3 regions of the Klebsiella planticola genome follow, and region 3 is predicted to be linked to each of the others. Evidence: predicted binding sites of a transcription regulator. Region 3 holds the regulator's gene; each other region holds the start of a gene.
What was found. The regulator Fur, encoded in region 3, represses iron uptake genes when iron is present. The targets are predictions, from matches to a motif close to ATAATAATGAGAACNACTATCAA.
Positions count from the first base shown of each region.

Region 1 (4,293 bases), 2.3 Mb from region 3:
CTGGCGGAACATCTCGCTGGCGAAGTTGTAGCCGATTTCGTTATCCACGAACTCAATCGCCATCAGCATCCCTTTACCGCGAACTTCATTCACCAGATCCGGGTATTCGCGGGATAGTTGATGGAAGCCGTTCAGCAACAGCTCACCTTTCTGCTCCGCCTGGGCCGGCAGATTCTGCGTCAGCAGGACGTTGATCGTGGCCAGCGCCGCAGCACAGGCCAGCGGATTACCGCCGAAGGTGGTGGTGTGCAGGAACGGGTTGTCGAACAGCACCGAGAACACCTCTTCGGTCGCCACCGTTGCGCCAATTGGCATCACGCCGCCGCCGAGCGCTTTGGCGAGGCACAGAATGTCCGGCTGAACGTTTTCGTGCTCGCAGGCAAACATTTTGCCGGTGCGCCCCATGCCGGTTTGCACTTCGTCGAGGATCAGCAGCGCGCCAAACTCATCGCACAGCTTACGCACCGCGGGCAGGTAGCCCTGCGGCGGCAGGATCACGCCTCCTTCACCCTGGATCGGCTCAAGGATCACCGCCGCGACATCATCACCGGTTTTTTTACACTCGCTCAGCAGAGTACGCATCGCGTTGATATCGCCGAACGGCACGTGACGGAACCCTGGAAGTAGCGGCATAAAAGGCTTACGGAATGTCGATTTCGCGGTGGCCGATAGCGCGCCCAGCGACTTACCATGGAAAGCGCCGCTGGTGGCCACAAACGTAAATTTACCGCGCGGCGACTGGTAGGCTTTAGCGAGCTTCAGCGCCGCTTCGACCGACTCTGTACCGCTGTTACAGAAGAAGCTGTATTTCAGCTTGCCGGGGGTTAACGCGGCCAGCGTTTTTGCCAGCATGGCCCGCAGCGGGTCAAGCAGTTCCTGACTATGAAGAGGTTGTTTAGCGAGCTGATGCTCGACGGCGGAAATCACAACTGGATTACGGTGCCCTACATTAAAAATTCCAAAGCCACCCAGGCAATCGACAAACTCTTGTCCCTGAGTGTCGACAAGCGTATTTAACCCTCCCGCTTGCCACTCTACGGCTCCGTAATCCCCGCCAGCGGTAACCGATTTTCGGTACTCTAAAAAACCGGGATTCACATGCTCTTTAAAATATTCCCTGACCTCCTGGTTAAGTGCTTTCATCTCCTCATGATCAAGCGTTCGCTTCTCAATGAGATTCAGTGCGTGTGCGCTGCAGGCCAGAGCCGATGCGCTGGAAGGTAACCTGTTCAAAGTGAGCTCCTGGGACGGGCGTATCACATGATACTGCATTAAGTATTGCAGGGATTACGCCACTTCGGCACGGCAGCTGAAAATCGGGATAAACGCAGCGCGAAAGCGCATTTGCACGAAATTTAATCTCACGGCGATATTTTTGGCATGTTTTACTCCTGAGCGGGGGACGCTACCCGTCTGGAGGCATTCCACCGCGTGCCGCCTGGTGGTGCAGATTGCCCAATATGGGGGCAGAGGGGGGACTGGCATCCCCCCGAAGAGATTAATCGAGCTGGGAAATCTCCATGGCCGCGCGGTCAATGACGGCGACAATCTGTTTCAACTGGGTCTCGCTAATGGCCTGCTGATTAACTTTTAAATCCAGAACGGCTTTAAAGTTCTCCAGCGCCCGCTTCATTTGCGGGTTTTTCCGCAGTTCACAGCCGACCATACGGGCCTGCAAACGTTCCTGAATATGGCCGAGCTGTTCCCGATTCTCGGCATGCAGAAGGCTGCCCTCTGCGGTTATGGCGATTTTTTTGCGGCCATTTTCCTCTTCGACGCTGATAAGACCCTGATCCTGAAGGAGATCGAGGGTGGGATAGATCACGCCCGGACTTGGGCTGTAGTTGCCCTGGGTCAGGTTTTCTATCTCTTTAATCAACTCGTAGCCGTGGCTGGCGTTGCGGGTGAGGATGTCGAGGATCACCAGACGCAGTTCGCCGTGGCCAAAGAAACGCTGACGGCGTCCGCCACCGCCGCCACCGCCGCCACCCCGGCGGCCATGCTCCCCGCGTTCGCTGTGTTCACCGTGGTGGCCACGTGGCCCACGACCTTCTTCATGATGATGTCGCATAGTTTGCTCCTGTATGTTTTGATATATCTAATTTATATCTAAAAAATAATGCTTAGCAAGCATGAATCTCAATATTTTAATAATTTATTGATTTTAAATGGTTTTATTTTGTCATTTGTACTTTATTGCTTTTTGCGACGGCTATATCAAAAAAAACTTGCATTCTTTTTTAATGGCAATCATTATCATTTGGGTAAAGTTTAGATATATCTATAAATCTCACGAAGGCGAATGACAATGATAAAAACGAAAGAACCTCAGTACCCGAAACGCGTTCGCAATGAGCTGCGTTTTCGCGAGTTAACCGTGCTGCGCGTTGAGCGCGTCGGCGCCGCCTTCCAGCGCATTGTGCTGGGCGGAGAGGCGCTGGAAGGTTTTGTCTCCCAGGGTTTTGACGACCATACCAAACTCTTTTTCCCGGAAGCCGGCGCCGCGTTTACGCCGCCGCAGGTGACGGAAGAGGGCATTAACTGGGGCGACGGCGTCCGTCCGGCAACCCGAGACTACACGCCGCTGTATGATGCCGAACGTCATGAACTGGCCTATGACTTCTTCATCCACGACGGCGGTATCGCCAGCAGCTGGGCGCTGGCGGCAAACGTCGGCGATAAGCTGGTGATTGGTGGTCCGCGCGGTTCGCTGGTGGTGCCGGAGGATTATGCCTGGCAGCTGTATGTCTGCGATGAATCCGGTATGCCTGCGCTACGCCGCCGTCTGCTGGGCCTCAGCCGCCTGCCCGTGCGCCCGCAGGTTACGGCGCTGGTGACGATCGGCGACGCATCGTATAAAGATTATCTGGCAGATTTGCAGGGCTTTAATATTGAGTGGATCGTCGGCCATCATTCATCGGTCGTGGCTGAACGTCTGGCGCAGGTGAGCGTGCCCGCGGAAGATTATTTTATCTGGGTGACCGGTGAAGGCGCGGTGGTGAAATCGCTGCTCGGGCGGTTTGAAAATGACCAAATTGACCCTCAGCTGGTGCGTTCCCAGGCCTACTGGCACAGTAAATAGCCTGATTCCCGGGCTACGGCGTCAGCACGTTGCCCGGGATAGCGGCTATTCCGTTCTCTCGCCCGGCTCAGCGTCGCGTTGCCGGGATATTCCGCTGCTGAGGGCGCAGCCTTAGCGGTGTTCCGCCAGCGTTTTGAAGACCTGCGCTACCGCGTGGGCGCCCGGATCCATATTGCCCAGCAGGCTGTCGCTGTTAAGGTACGACGCGCGCCCGGCGTTAGCTTTGCTGGCGTGGCAGGTGCGTTCGGCGCCCGCTTCCGCCGCGGCAAACGCCGCCTGTAAATCCATCGGTGCGACAAGCAGCGACGCCAGCGCCGGCTGTAGCGCATCAATCATCGTGCGATCGCCCTCATCCGCCCCGCCGTAAAACTTCATTTGCGCCAGACCGGCGTTTAACGCTTCCGCGACGCCGGCGCCTTGTTCCAGCTTCTGCCCGGCGGCGGTAAAGAAGATCGACATCAGCACGCCGCTGGAACCCCCCATCACCACGGTCAGACGTTCACCGATCAGGGTGAACAGGGTCGCGAGATCGCCCAGCGGCAGCTGCTGGCGCCGCAGCAGGGCGGCAATATCGCGCGCGCCTGCGGCAAAGGTGGAGCCGGTATCGCCATCGCCGACTTTGGCATCCAGCGCATTCAGGTGCGTCTCCAGGTCAGACAGGGTACTGGTTATCCGCCCGACATAGCCCGCCACGTCGTGATTGTCCGAAGGCTGGAACGCCACGCGGGTGCTACGCAGCGAAGAGGGCATCACCTCGATGGCCCGCGGCTGTACCGGCGCCTGCCAGCTGGCTGTTTCCACAGCGGAAAGCAGCGCCTTTTCAATGCTCTCCTCCAGTACGATGGCGGTTATCGAGAAACCTTTCATATCCAGCGCCGTCACCAGCGACGCCGGGCCAATCAGCCAGTCGATCCGCTGATGGAGCGGCGTGTCGGCCAGCTCACGGGTCAGAATCGCCATTTCCGCCACCGACACGCCGCCGAGGTTGTTAAGCATCACCGCCAGGCGGCCGGTTTGCGGCAGGGCGGCGGTCAGTTTCTCCACCATCAGGCGGACAATCTGCGCGCTGTTCTGGGTGGCGATGACCGAGGCGCCGGGTTCGCCATGGATGCCCATGCCCAGTTCTGCCCGATCGGGATGGTGGCGTGGCGCCGTTTCAGCCTCCTGCGGCAGATGACAACTGGAGAGCGCGAGGCCCAGCGTGCGGGTCT
Region 1 covers NZ_CP026047.1:1,063,213-1,067,505, reverse strand. The annotation lists gene ygjG (putrescine aminotransferase) at 1-1,233, opposite strand, end outside; gene MC50_RS05070 (PadR family transcriptional regulator) at 1,499-2,071, opposite strand; gene MC50_RS05065 (siderophore-interacting protein) at 2,309-3,082, shown strand; gene MC50_RS05060 (glycerone kinase) at 3,194-4,293, opposite strand, start outside.
Region 1: the regulator Fur is predicted to act here: its motif matches at 2,238-2,260, upstream of MC50_RS05065 (siderophore-interacting protein).

Region 2 (4,293 bases), 2.3 Mb from region 3:
CTGGCGGGCGATTTGTTCAATTTTTTTCGGGTCAATCATGGTGGTTTCCTGCTCTGGTCGATTTATCGCTCATTGTAGTGCGATCGACGCTACCTATAAACCAGAAATGTTTGAAGCTTATGCATTGCCGATGATAATCAATAGCGTTATAGTGATCTCGCTTATTCTCAGGGCGGGGCGAAATTCCCCACCGGCGGTAAATCAACCATAGCGTTGAAAGCCCGCGAGCGCTTTCTGTGAAAGCAGAAAGGTCAGCAGATCCGGTGTAATTCCGGGGCCGACGGTTAAAGTCCGGATGGGAGAGAGTAACGGCTCAGTCGGGTTTCGATCCGCTTGCGTTGACTTTTGCCGCTAAACCGGCGCTCCTAAGACTGCCCTGATTCTGGTAACCATAATTTTAATGAGGTTTATTTACCATGAATCAGACGCTCCTTTCCTCTTTTGGTACCGCTTTTGAACGTGTGGAACACGCTTTAAATGCACTGCGCGAAGGCCGCGGTGTGATGGTGCTTGATGATGAAGACCGTGAAAACGAAGGCGACATGATTTTCGCCGCCGAAACCATGACCGTTGAGCAGATGGCGCTGACCATTCGCCACGGCAGCGGCATTGTCTGCCTGTGCCTGACCGATGAACGCCGTAAGCAGCTTGACCTGCCGATGATGGTGGAAAACAACACCAGCGCATACGGCACCGGCTTTACCGTGACCATCGAAGCTGCAGCAGGCGTCACCACCGGTGTTTCCGCCGCTGACCGCGTGACCACCGTGCGCGCGGCCATTGCCGACGGCGCTAAACCTTCTGATCTCAACCGTCCAGGCCATGTCTTCCCGCTGCGTGCGCAGCCGGGCGGCGTGCTGACCCGCGGTGGTCATACTGAAGCGACCATCGATCTGGTGACGCTGGCGGGCTTTAAGCCGGCTGGCGTGCTGTGTGAACTGACCAACGACGATGGTACGATGGCGCGCGCGCCGGAGTGCATTGCGTTCGCGCAGAAGCATAATATGGCCGTGGTGACCATTGAAGATCTGGTGGCCTATCGCCGCGAACATGAGCGCAAAGCCAGCTGATTCTGGCCCCGCGTCATAGCAAAGCCCACCTCTGCGTGGGCTTTGTTGTTTTTGCCATCAGCCAATGCCCATTGCCTGCAGCGCAACCAGACTTAATCCCATCACCGACATGCCGCACAGTACGCCATAGCTTGGGTTGCTCTGCGGATCGATCTCTTTTGCCAGCGGCATTAGCTCATCGACCGACAGCGCCACCATGATCCCGGCAACGGCTGCCATGATGGCGCCCATCATGACGGGTGACACCAGGCTTCCGAGGATCAGCCAGGCCAGCAGGCCGCCGAGAATCTCCGCCATACCGGAAAGCCCGGCCCAGAGTACGGCCTTATACCGTGAACCGGTGGCGGCATAAACCGGGCCGGCCACCGCCAGCCCCTCGGGAATATTGTGTAAAGCGACCGCCAGCGCGACGCCCATGCCCAGCTCAAGGTTATTACTGGCCGTTACAAAGGTGGCGATCCCTTCCGGGAAGTTGTGCAGGCTGATGCCCAGAGTCAATAACATTGCGGTTCGGCGGAGGTTACGCGGACGCGGCATACCTGGCGACATGAGATCCTGTGGATGCGCGTGGGGCAGCATACGGTCGAGCGCAAAGTAGCCCAGCAGGCCGATGACAAACATACCGTAACCGAGCAGCGGCGACATGCCCTCCGCGTTCAGCGCAGCGGGCAGCATCTCCATCAGTGAGATAAGCAGCATGATGCCCGCGGCAAAGCCCAGGGAGAATCCCAGCAGCCGGTTGGATGGCTTCTGGCCCAGCACGCCAAAAATAGCCCCGATGAATGTGGCGCTACCCGCCAGCAGCGTCAATATTAAGGGTGACGACATTATTCATTTCCTTTGATAATGATTATCATTAATGATATCCAGATTATCAGCTCACGACGAGAGGGAGATGCGACCCTTTACAGCGAATTACATTCAAATTTTCTGACGATCATCATCATGCTTATCTGAGTTTATCCTGACGCAAAAACGCGTAATGTGAAGGCATCACAATTCCTCTGTTTAAGGATATCACCATGTCCCGTACCCGAATGCCAGCGTTGTTTTTAGGCCACGGCAGCCCGATGAACGTGCTGGAAGATAACATCTATACCCGCGCCTGGCGGCAGCTGGGCGAAACATTGCCGCGGCCAAAAGCTATCGTTGTGGTTTCTGCGCACTGGTTTACTCGCGGTACCGGGGTAACGGCCATGGAAACGCCGAAGACGATCCACGATTTTGGCGGCTTCCCGCAGGCGCTGTACGATACGCATTACCCGGCTCCTGGTTCACCTGAACTGGCGCAGCGTCTGGTTGAGCTGCTGGCGCCGGTGCCTGTGACCCTGGATAAAGAAGCCTGGGGCTTCGATCATGGATCATGGGGCGTGCTGATAAAAATGTATCCCGATGCGGACATCCCGATGGTGCAGTTGAGCATCGACAGCACCAAACCGGCAGCCTGGCATCTGGAGATGGGGCGCAAGCTGACCGCGCTACGTGATGAAGGCATCATGCTGGTGGCGAGCGGTAACGTGGTGCATAACCTGAGAACGGCACGCTGGCATGGCGAGAGCACGCCTTACCCGTGGGCGGAATCATTTAATGACTACGTCAAAACCAACCTGAGCTGGAAGGGACCGGCTGCAGAGCATCCGCTGGTGAACTATCTGGCGCATGAGGGCGGATCGCTTTCTAATCCGACGGCGGAGCACTTCCTGCCGCTGCTCTACGTTCTGGGTACCTGGGACGGCGAAGAGCCGATATCTATTCCGGTGGAAGGGATGGAGATGGGATCGCTGAGCATGCTGTCGGTGCTGATTGGGGCGTAGAAGATAGCGGAAAAACCCCGGCAGGCGTCAGCGCTGCCGGGGCAAATCTTATTCGACGAAAATGTGCGGATAGAAACGCGACAGATCCTGGGTGATCAGCGCCCGATCCTCGCGTACGCCGATCCCGGCTGGCCGATCGTTGATGAGCCAGCTGCCGATCAGCGTATAGCTGTCGCCAAACTTCGGCAGCGGATAGAACTCCTGCACGATGGTGCCTTCTTCTCCGTATGGACCCTCTACCGCTTCCAGCACTTTGCCGTTTTCCACGATCGACACGTTGGCCCCTTCACGGGAGAAGATCGGCTTAATGACGTACTTCTCCATCTCCGGATGCGCATCTTCGCTGAAGTAAGCCGCCAGCAGGTTAGGGTGGTTCGGGAACATCTCCCACAGCAGCGGAAGCAGAGCTTTGTTCGAGATGATGCTCTTCCACGCCGGTTCGAGCCAGCGTACGCCCGCGTCTTCCAGTTTGGTAGAGAACATCTCGCGCAGCATATACTCCCACGGGTAGAGCTTGAACAGGTTGCCAATCACCTGATCCTGCAGGTCGGTAAACTGACCTTTTTCACCCAGGCCGATATCTTCGATATACAGAAACTCGGTGGCCACACCCGCTTCTGCGGCACAGTCCTGCAGATACTGAACGGTACCGCGATCTTCTTCGGTATCGCGACAGCAGGCCATATGCAGCAGCTGGAAGCCAAACTGTTCGCGCAGCTCGGAAAAACGCTCGATCAACTTTTCCTGCAGGCTGTTGAACTGGTCGCTGCCTGCTGGCAGCTGGCCGGCGTTGATCTGATCTTCCAGCCAAATCCACTGGAAAAAGGCGGCTTCATACAGCGAGGTCGGGGTGTCGGCGTTGTTCTCCAGCAGCTTCGGCTCGCCCACGCCGTCCCATGCCAGATCGAGACGCGAGTAGAGCGACGGCTGGTTGGTTTTCCACGACTGGCGAACGAAGCCCCAGGTGTGTTTCGGAATGCGGAACTTCGCCATCAGTTCATCGCTGGCGACGACTTTTTCCACCGCCTGCAGACACATCTGGTGCAGCCCGGCGGTGACCTCTTCAAGCTTTTCAACCTGCGCCAGCGTCAGTTTGTAATAGGCTTCTTCGCTCCAGTACGGCTCGCCATACATGGTATGAAAGTTGAAGCCGTATTCGGTCGCCTTCTCACGCCAGTCCGGGCGCTCCGTGATGCTGATTCTTTCCATGTGATTTAGCCGCCCATTGAGCGTTTAGTCGAACTGGTGCCTGCCGCGCTGCGCTGCATAGCAGATTGCTTCGCGACCGATTCACCAAAGCCGCCGCGGGTGACGGTGCTGGTGGTGGCGGGTTTTGGCGCCATCGCCGTTTTCGGTACGTTCATCGTCCGGCCCGGCTGTGCGGCGCCGTAGCTCTTACCGCCGGCATC
Region 2 covers NZ_CP026047.1:1,024,415-1,028,707, reverse strand. The annotation lists gene ubiK (ubiquinone biosynthesis accessory factor UbiK) at 1-39, opposite strand, end outside; FMN riboswitch at 160-311, shown strand; gene ribB (3,4-dihydroxy-2-butanone-4-phosphate synthase) at 417-1,070, shown strand; gene zupT (zinc transporter ZupT) at 1,128-1,898, opposite strand; gene ygiD (4,5-DOPA-extradiol-dioxygenase) at 2,093-2,884, shown strand; gene MC50_RS04880 (glutathionylspermidine synthase family protein) at 2,933-4,093, opposite strand; gene MC50_RS04875 (DUF1190 family protein) at 4,099-4,293, opposite strand, start outside.
Region 2: the regulator Fur is predicted to act here: its motif matches at 1,911-1,933, upstream of zupT (zinc transporter ZupT).

Region 3 (4,293 bases):
TCTTGACGATCGGCAGATAGAGAAAGCCACCTTTATTGGTCATTCGATGGGCGGAAAAGCGGTCATGGCGCTCACCGCGCTGGCGCCGGAGCGCATCGCAGGCCTGGTCGCCATTGATATTGCTCCGGTGGACTATCACGTGCGCCGTCATGATGAAATTTTCAACGCCATCAATGCCGTCACCGACGCCGGCGCCGCGTCCCGTCAGCAGGCGGCCACGGTGATGCGCGAACATCTACAGGAAGAAGGCGTGATTCAGTTTCTGCTGAAATCCTTCGTTGATGGCCAGTGGCGCTTCAACGTGCCGGTGTTATGGGATCAATATCCGCACATCGTGGGCTGGCAAACGGTTCCTGCCTGGCCTCATCCAACCCTGTTCATCCCGGGAGGCAACTCCCCCTACGTCACCGATGACTATCGCGATACCCTGCTCGCCCAGTTCCCACAGGCGCGGGCGCACGTCATCGCCGGCGCCGGCCACTGGGTACATGCGGAGAAACCGGAAGCCGTCCTGCGCGCCATTCGTCGCTATCTGACCGCTTTGCAGGCTTAACTGGCTAAAAACTGCCCGACCGCGCTGCAGAATGCCCGCGGTCGTTGGCGCAGCGGTTCGCCTGATGTATTATGGCGCGCTATCTGTGTCGGCTATAGCCCGGCAACTTGTTTCCCCGAAGTCACTCTGAATCATGGCAAAAGAACAAACGGACCGTACGACATTAGATTTGTTCGCAACCGAGCGTCGCCCGGGTAGACCAAAGACCAATCCGCTTTCGCGCGATGAACAACTGCGCATAAATAAACGCAATCAGCTCAAACGCGATAAAGTTCGCGGCCTGAAGCGTGTGGAGTTAAAACTCAACGCTGAAGCGGTTGATGCGCTCAACGAACTGGCGGAAGCTCGCAATATGAACCGCAGCGATTTGATCGAAGAGATGCTGATGAACCAGCTGGCAACCCTGCACAGCCGGGATAAAGCCTGAAAATCCTCAAAAAAACACTTTCATGTAGCAGAGTGTGCAGTCGGGCGTGATTGCTGTTTCCGCGCCCTCTCCTGTTCTGCTATGATTGCCGTTATCTGCGGGCATTACGCCACTACCACATCATTAAGTTTCAAGAGGTTATTTTACTCATGGCAATCATCGGCATCTTTTTTGGCAGCGACACGGGCAACACCGAGAATATTGCAAAAATGATTCAGAAGCAGCTTGGTAAAGATGTTGCTGATGTTCACGACATTGCCAAGAGCAGCAAAGAAGATCTGGAAGCCTACGACATCCTGCTGCTCGGCATTCCGACCTGGTACTACGGTGAAGCTCAGTGCGACTGGGATGACTTTTTCCCGACGCTGGAAGAGGTCGACTTTAACGGTAAACTGGTTGCGCTGTTTGGCTGCGGCGATCAGGAAGACTACGCGGAATACTTCTGTGACGCGCTGGGCACCATCCGCGACATCATTGAACCGCGCGGCGCCACCATCGTTGGCCACTGGCCGACTGCGGGCTATCATTTTGAAGCTTCTAAAGGCCTGGCGGATGACGATCACTTCGTCGGTCTGGCTATCGATGAAGACCGCCAGCCGGAGCTGACCAACGAACGCGTGACTAAGTGGGTTAAGCAGGTCTCTGAAGAGCTGCATCTCGAAGAAATCAAAAACGCCTGATGATTGTGCGGCGTTACCGTTAAATTTCGCCGCATTAATAGATAGAAGCAATCAAACTAATAGCTACAAGTTTTTAACTTTTAATCACATATCTGTACAATGTCCTCTGATTTAACGAGGTCAGGTGACGCAGTTTGTAGCTGGGACCTCGTTTTTGACAGCATACAAGGCCCGATACTTGCAGTTTTCATTTAACGATGGCAGTTCTATAATGAGACGCATTGCATCGGGTGATTCTCTGTATTACTTCCGCTGATGGAAGTAGATCGTTTAGCAACAGGACAGATTCCGCATGACTGACAACAATACCGCATTAAAGAAGGCTGGCCTGAAAGTCACACTTCCACGATTAAAGATCCTGGAAGTCCTGCAGGAACCGGATAACCATCACGTCAGTGCGGAAGATTTATACAAGCGCCTGATCGACATGGGTGAAGAAATTGGTCTCGCTACTGTTTATCGCGTGCTGAACCAGTTTGATGATGCTGGCATTGTGACTCGTCACAACTTCGAAGGCGGTAAATCTGTTTTCGAACTGACCCAGCAGCACCATCACGATCACCTTATTTGCCTCGATTGTGGCAAAGTGATCGAATTCAGCGATGAGTCTATCGAAGCGCGTCAGCGTGAAATCGCCCACCGCCATGGCATCCGTCTGACCAACCACAGCCTGTATCTTTACGGCCACTGTGCGGAAGGCGACTGCCGCGAAGATGAACATGCACACGACGCGCTGGAAAAGTAATTTCCCACCGCGCGGACCGCAAAAAGCCAACCTGACGGTTGGCTTTTTTTATGTGCAAACGCCTACCCTTTTCTGCGCGCGGTATGCTCGTCGAGAGCACGAGTAAACTGTTCCTCATCCCACCGGTTTGCCAGCGCTTCCCGCACCAGAGTCTGTTGGGTTTTCGGGACCATTCCACCTAATGGCGGGTCGGTATCAAGATTGGTGGGGAATGAGTAGCCCCGGGCAGCCACGGCAATTAGCGCCTGAAAATCGCCCGCGCGATATTGTCCGTCCTGAAGCTGGGGATAGATTTTTTTCAACACCAGCTCATGGTTCACATCTTCCATCGGGACGCCGAACGCCGAGGAGATCTGCAAAAGATTAGCGGTGCGAACATGATCAGTCGTCGTGTTGTTCCCGGCGGCATGAAACAACGCCGGGTTAAAAAACAGCCCGTCGCCTTTTTGCAACGGCAACTGAACATAGTGCTGGTTAAAGTAGTCGACGAACTCCGGCTGGCGGTAGGCCATATAGCCGAGCTCATACTGATGCGAAAACGGCAGCAGGCGCGTAGGCCCTGACGCCAGCGGCATATCGCTGTGCGCAACCGCCCCTTGTAACGTCAAATACTGCGACAGAATCTGCGCAGGGATGGGAAACTCGGCAACAAACTCGCCCTGCTGAAAGCCGAGATGATAATCGCGATGGGGCTGCTGCGCTTCGCCGCCAGGGCGTACCTGGTTAACCTGAGCGGTCATTCGCCACGCAGGTCCCAACCACGCCTGACAAATTAACCCAAGCATTTCATTAGCATAGTAGTCGCAGAAGGTCTGCGGGCTACGCTCCGCCAGCTTTTGTAACGCATTCCAGATCCGGCCATTGTTCCCCGCGCGAGAAAAGTGGTCAGCCTGAACCCGGGTGCGAGACTCATCGGCCATGATGGTTTCAAACACCGCCGAAGCGCGGTCGATGACATCCATATCCTGATAAAGCCCGCGTACCACCAGCACGCCGGGACCGTAAGAGAGCCCCTGATGTAGCTCGCTTAATACCGCATGTTTATTGGTCGCCGCGGCCTGCGCTAACACGTCATGGTCGTAAATCAGAACTTCCTCAGCGACTTCGCTGACCAGCGGATAGTCTTGTTTGTTCACCTGCTGCTGACAGAAGATGTTGAAATCCTCAACTGAGGCCCGATCGGGTCGGACAAAATATTGCGATGTCATGAGTAGCTCCACGGGGTAAGGGTGCCAGACGGCGGTTATTTTTTTGTTCAACGTCTCGAAAACGAACGTTGTTAAGAAATAACTTAGCAGCTAGACTCCACATCAAGAACCTCAAAAACACCTCATAAAAACCTCATGTGATCGATGGCAAAATTTACCCAAAAGCAGATAGCCGCTCAGTCAGGACTGAGTCTCGCCACGATCGACCGGGCGCTACATCATCGGGGGCAGGTACACCCGCAAACGCTGCATCGCATTCAGCAGGCTCTGGCCGATCTGGAACTGCTGCAAAAGTCCGGGCTCGCCCAGGGAAGAACGATCTATTTCGATGTCATCATGCATACCCCTGAACGCTTTAGCGAGCTGGTCAGGGAGGCGCTCAGCAGCCAGTTAGCCAGCTTTAACCCCTTTCGCATTCAGCTCCGCTTCCACTGTTACGAGGACATCAGCGAGCGAGAGATGAACGCGCTGCTGAAAAAATGCGCGCTCAGCAGCCACGGCGTGATTTTAAAGGCCATGAACTCCCCCTCGCTGGTTTCCACCATCGACGCTTTGCTCAAACGCCGCGTGCCGGTTGTCACCATCGTCACCGACATTCCGTCCAGCGCCCGTCTGCGCTACATCGGCATGGATAATGTTGATGCGGGCAAAGCCGCGGCATTTTTGATGTCAAAGTGGCT
Region 3 covers NZ_CP026047.1:3,320,899-3,325,191, reverse strand. The annotation lists gene ybfF (esterase) at 1-553, shown strand, start outside; gene ybfE (LexA regulated protein) at 687-980, shown strand; gene fldA (flavodoxin FldA) at 1,130-1,660, shown strand; gene fur (ferric iron uptake transcriptional regulator) at 1,953-2,405, shown strand; gene MC50_RS16020 (phytanoyl-CoA dioxygenase family protein) at 2,468-3,613, opposite strand; gene MC50_RS16015 (substrate-binding domain-containing protein) at 3,758-4,293, shown strand, end outside.